Linked DNA regions of Mucilaginibacter gracilis. The protein of the gene in region 2 interacts with the protein of the main gene of each other region in a pairwise test. Links are inferred from orthologs where the notes say so. Each region holds a gene or a part of one and is shown on either strand. Other genes may lie near its edges.

Region 1 (2,913 bases), 270 kb from region 2 along the record:
TGGAGAATATTGAAAAATTGAGAATAAAAAGCTCGACAAACTTTTTTGAGCTGCTTACATAATTTGTAAATGCATCCATAGCGCGGCTGGTTTTATTAAATGCAGGCTTGTACTTCAGCAGGTTTACTATGGCAGGATAATCGGCATTGGGATTAATACTGATGGTTTGCAGTACGCAATATAGCACGGGCTCGTCGTGATGCGCGTCTTTAACACGGAATCTGCCATTTTCAAGAATAGTGATGTTCCCGGCTAAAATCAATTGATTTACTGCACCGTGAATAACGGGTACAATGTTGTTTTTTTGTAGATAAACGAGTTCGAGTGCCGACAGCTTAAAAATGAAAGCGTCTTTTGGCCATTGAGATACTATGGCATTAAGTTTTACGTAATTGTAAAAATTGACAATTATAAAACCACAAATAGCAATAAGCAAATAGCCTTCTATAAAATAGGGATTGCCAATAGTTATATATAAAGGGCTAAGAAAATAGTAAGCCATAATAAACGCCAGCATAACCAATAGTACGCCAACGCTGCAAATGTTAGCCATGCTTAAAGGCGACGTTTCCATACCAAGAGGTTGGTAAATATTTGCATAGCCCCAAATGTGTACGGGTTGCGGCCCGAAGTTTTCGAGATAAAGCTTTTTTGTTCTCTCGGTTGCAGTTTTGAACGTGGAAAAATCGTTGCGGTTATGTGTGGATGGGATATGCGCTATTTGCTTGCCTAATAGCGAGCAAAAATTATTATATGATTGCGTGAATATTAAGTGCTGGTGCCATACAATATCCACAACATCCGACGGGGAAACCATCCCATCCGAAACGGCGGCCAGATACATAAATTTTTTATATTCGGCAATGGCTTCGCAGGCGAAGTTTACGGTCCAGAAATTTTCGTTTTGGAGCCTGGTGATAAAACCATATTCGCTTACCGGGCCGTCGATATTAAAGTTAGCTACGTTGTTCCAAAGCGTGGTATCCACAAAAGGCAATGTTAGTTATACCATAAATATATATTTTTTTGTTGAGATGGCTATAATTGGTATTTCACATAAAACAAAAAAATCCCGGCTTCTCAACCAGGATTTTTCATATCTCAAAACGCATATCGCTATGCGCAATACTATTTAATCTTATTTAGCAAGCTTGGCTAATTCCTCAGCCATTGCTGCGCCAATTTCGGCTGGCGACTCAACAACGCGGATACCGCATTCGGCCATGATCTTCATTTTAGCGGCAGCAGTATCATCGGCACCGCCAACAATAGCACCTGCGTGGCCCATACGACGGCCAGCCGGAGCGGTTTGACCTGCTATGAAACCTACAACCGGTTTAGTACCATGTTCTTTTATCCAGCGGGCAGCTTCGGCTTCCATGCCTCCGCCAATTTCGCCTATCATTATGATACCGTGAGTTTCAGGGTCGTTCATTAATAATTCAACAGCTTCCTTAGTTGGTGTTCCGATGATCGGGTCGCCACCAATACCAATTGCGGTAGTGATACCTAAACCGGCTTTAACAACCTGGTCAACAGCTTCGTAAGTTAAAGTGCCCGATTTTGAAACTACACCAACATTGCCTTTGCGGAAGATAAAGCCTGGCATAATACCAATTTTAGCTTCGCCGGCAGTAATAATGCCTGGGCAGTTAGGGCCAATTAAACGGCAATCCCTATCGCTGATGTACTCTTTTACCTGTACCATATCCTTTGTAGGGATACCTTCGGTAATACAAACAATAACTTTAATGCCAGCTTCGGCAGCTTCCATAATAGCATCGGCGGCAAAGGCAGGCGGTACAAAAATGATAGATACATCGGCACCGGTTTCTTTAACAGCATCGGCAACAGTATTAAATACCGGACGATCTAAGTGCGACTGGCCACCTTTACCCGGCGTTACACCGCCAACCAATTGCGTTCCGTACTCAATCATTTGCGATGCGTGGTAGGTACCTTCGTTACCTGTAAAGCCTTGAACTATAACTTTAGAATCTTTATTTACGAGAACACTCATGGTTTTTGTTTTAGTATCGCAAAGCTAAACTTATTGCCTATAAAGTCAAAAGATAATTGCATCAAAATGGATACAAAAGGGCCATTTGGTTAGGGCAATTAATGTTGTTAGTATAAAAAGGCGTCGGCTTGGTTGTTTCTGAGCAACGGCATTAGTTCAATGAGTAGCAACATCTTTAGATTGGCCTAATTTTGCGCCGCTGTAAACGTGTTGCAATGCAAAGAAATCTTGGTCGTGCCTTTCTTAGAAATGACATTTTGTAAGTTCATTGTGAATTGGTTGTTGCTTCCTGATACTTGCCCTCATCAAATTCCTTCTCGCTTTTGGCTATTACTATAGTTGCTATACCGTTGCCTATCACATTGGTAATCGCCCGCGCTTCGGACATAAACCTATCTACACCCAGCAGTATGGCAACGCCTTCTACGGGTATCATTTTTGTAGCAGCCAGTGTTGAGGCCAGTACAATAAAACCGCCGCCCGTTACAGCCGCTGCGCCTTTTGATGTTACCATGAGTATCCCCATGAGTGTTAATTGCTGCGTTAACGTTAAGGGTACCTGGAAAGCCTGCGCCAAAAATATAACAGCCATAGACAGGTAAATGGTTGTGCCATCCAAATTAAAAGAATATCCGGTGGGGATAACTAAACCCACTACCGATTTTGAACAGCCTATCCGCTCCATTTTTTGCATCATGCCGGGCAGGGCCGATTCGGACGAGGAGGTGCCCAGTACCACTAGTATTTCTTCTTTAATAAATACAAGGTATCGCCAAAGGCTAAACTTGTACAGGCGGCAAATAACATTGAGCACCACAAAAATAAACAGAAACATAGTTAGGTAAACCGAACCCATGAGCCGTGCCATTGGTGCCAGCGTTTTTATGCCAAAG
Region 2 (2,862 bases):
GCTGCATGGAACGAAGATAATATAAATGGCGGCAGATGTGCAAATGAGGTGGCGTGGATTACAAATCCACTGCTATTTGGGTCGGGGATTATAAATCCCGACCAACGCAACTCTACAATAGGAGACTTACAATTTCCGAACCTTATTCCAAAATAGTCACCTTAACCAATCCGGGATATTCGCCTGCATATACCGCTGCCGAACTCAAAATGTAATCTTTTGCGCTATAAACTATGCCTGCTTCAACCGGGTTTTGATGGATATAATTTAGTTTTTGATCTGTAAATTTATTGCTCGTTACCTCTATGGGGTGTAGCCCGTCCTGCCAAAATTTATAATTCTTTATTTTGGGGTTATAGCGGCCTGCAAACTCAAATTTATTGAGTAGCCATTCCCGTCTGCTTTCCGGGATAAGCTGAATAGTTTTTACAACTTCTTTAGATGTAAACTTTTTAAAGTCGCGCATAACATCCGATAGTAATATCTCATCGTTATTGGTAGACGCTATTAAATGTAAATGACTCGGCATTAAACACCAGGCGTAAACTTGTAAACCCTTATGCTCAATACAATAGTTTAAAGCATCAACAATTACGGCGGCCAGCTCTTTGCGGGTAAATACATCAACCCAATCTACAACGGTAATTGTTAAAAAGTACTTTTCGTTAGTAGTGATGCTGTATTTAAAACCCATGTTTAAATATAAGTGTTGGTTTCGTGGATTACAAATCCACTGTTATTTGGGTCGGGATTATAAATCCCGACCAACGCATACCAACCAACACAGATGTTAGTCCGGATTTTTAATCCCGGACTCCGTAACCGGGGATTTATAATCCCCGAATAAAAACAAAAAAGGGAAAAAGCTCTCACTTTTCCCCTTCAAAATTATATTTAGGCTAATTAAGCAGCAAATACTTCTTTAACCCTATCGGCAGCTTCTTTTAACAATATGGCCGATTTTACTTTTAAGCCACTTTCGTCAAGCAAAGTTTTAGCTTCAACAGCATTGGTGCCTTGCAAACGCACAATGATCGGAACCGGTATATCGCCAATTTCTTTATAAGCGTCAATAACACCTTGAGCAACACGGTCGCAACGTACAATACCACCAAATATGTTAATTAGGATGGCTTTAACGTTAGGGTCTTTCAAAATAATGTTGAAAGCCGCTTTAACAGTTTGTGCATTAGCGGTACCGCCAACGTCTAAAAAGTTAGCAGGCTCGCCACCGGCAATTTTAATGATGTCCATAGTAGCCATAGCTAAACCGGCACCGTTAACCATACAGCCAACGTTACCATCAAGCTTAACATAGTTAAGGTTGCTTAGGCTTGCTTCAACTTCCATTGGGTCTTCCTCGGCAGTGTCGCGTAAAGCGGCAAAATCCGGGTGACGGTACAAAGCGTTATCATCTAAATTAACCTTGGCATCAACAGCTAATATTTTGTTATCACTTGTTTTTAAAACAGGGTTTATCTCAAACATGGCCGAATCTGTAGCATCGTAAGCTTTATACAAAGCAGCAACAAATTTTACCATATCCTTAAACGCATCGCCGCTTAAACCTAAGTTAAAAGCAATTTTGCGTGCCTGGAAAGCTTGTAAGCCAACCTTCGGGTCAATTTCTTCTTTAAATATCAGGTGCGGAGTGTGTTCGGCAACTTCTTCAATATCCATACCACCTTCGGTACTGTACATAATGATGTTACGGCCGGCAGCGCGGTCAAGCAATACGCTCATGTAAAACTCCTTGGTTTCGGTAGCACCGGGGTAGTAAACATCCTGTGCAACTAAAACCTTGCTCACAAACTTACCTTCTGGCCCGGTTTGCGGGGTAACCAGGGTCATACCTAAAATGGCACCTGCTTTTTCCTTCACATCGTCAAGGTTTTTAGCCAGCTTAACGCCGCCGCCTTTACCACGGCCACCTGCGTGTATTTGAGCTTTAACAACCACCCAGTCCGACCCAAAGTCTTCCTTTAGTTTTTTGGCAGCCTCAATAGCCTGCTCAACATTATCGGCAACAATGCCTTCCTGAATTCTTACACCAAAACTTTTTAGTATAGCTTTACCCTGGTATTCGTGAATATTCATCTTTTGAGATATTTTGTGCGGTAAAGCTATTAAATTCAACCGTTACAATAAAGCACAAACGCGTTTTTTATGCATTATTTTACCATAACCAATGATGTAATATTAACATACTGGTAAGGGTTTGCTTTAATTTGCAGCAAAAAAATCAAATTATGCTGTCTACTAGGCTATATAACTATCAACAGCTAATAATTTTTATTAATTTGCCTCAAATAACCTATACCGATGCACTTTTTAAAAATCTGCCTTTTGGCGGTATTCCTATTTTTATGCGCACACATAGCAGGGGCGCAAACAACGGTAGAAACCGGTGTATCACAATCCCTGGCCGATTTTAGGGCTGCTCACCTCAGCAGCATTCAATATCAACTCAATTTTAACATACCCGCCAATAAGGCAGAAGATATTGCGGCTACCGAAACCCTTACCTTTAACTTTAAGCAAACCGGCCAGCCGCTACAGCTTGATTTTAAAGAAGATGCCTCCCGTATTAAAAAGTTAACTATAAATGGCAAAACCGCAGAAGTTAATTTGCTGAAAGAACACCTATTGCTTGAAGCCAAATATTTAACCGAAGGCAATAATACCCTGTCGATTGATTTTTTGGCCGGCAACGGCGCTTTGAACCGTAACGACGATTACCTGTATGCCTTGTTTGTACCCGACAGGGCCCGAACTGTTTTCCCATGTTTTGACCAGCCCAATTTAAAAGCAACGTTTCAGCTAAGCATAAAGGTATCGGCCAACTGGGCGGTTATGGCCAAC

The links.
Region 1: the proteins of sucC (region 2) and sucD interact in binary tests that used the Escherichia coli proteins (3 or more experiments, as listed by UniProt). The link is inferred for Mucilaginibacter gracilis from one-to-one orthologs.

The regions. Positions count from the first base shown.
Region 1 is NZ_RBKU01000001.1:6,514,211-6,517,123, reverse strand. What follows is about bases 80-2,913. They hold sucD (succinate--CoA ligase subunit alpha), read right to left. Parts: upstream 2,021-2,913; coding sequence 1,139-2,020; downstream 80-1,138. Other genes in these bases: BDD43_RS29075 (dicarboxylate/amino acid:cation symporter), read right to left, coding at 2,286-2,913; BDD43_RS29085 (hypothetical protein), read right to left, coding at 80-988. Also shown: more of BDD43_RS29085, read right to left, coding at 1-79. UniProt on the Escherichia coli protein: Succinyl-CoA synthetase functions in the citric acid cycle (TCA), coupling the hydrolysis of succinyl-CoA to the synthesis of either ATP or GTP and thus represents the only step of substrate-level phosphorylation in the TCA.
Region 2 is NZ_RBKU01000001.1:6,245,926-6,248,787, reverse strand. The notes cover bases 1-2,783. They hold sucC (ADP-forming succinate--CoA ligase subunit beta), read right to left. Parts: upstream 2,098-2,783; coding sequence 904-2,097; downstream 1-903. Other genes in these bases: BDD43_RS27875 (M1 family metallopeptidase), read left to right, coding at 2,323-2,783; BDD43_RS27885 (REP-associated tyrosine transposase), read right to left, coding at 143-694; ligA (NAD-dependent DNA ligase LigA), read right to left, coding at 1-7. Outside these bases: more of BDD43_RS27875, read left to right, coding at 2,784-2,862. UniProt on the Escherichia coli protein: Succinyl-CoA synthetase functions in the citric acid cycle (TCA), coupling the hydrolysis of succinyl-CoA to the synthesis of either ATP or GTP and thus represents the only step of substrate-level phosphorylation in the TCA.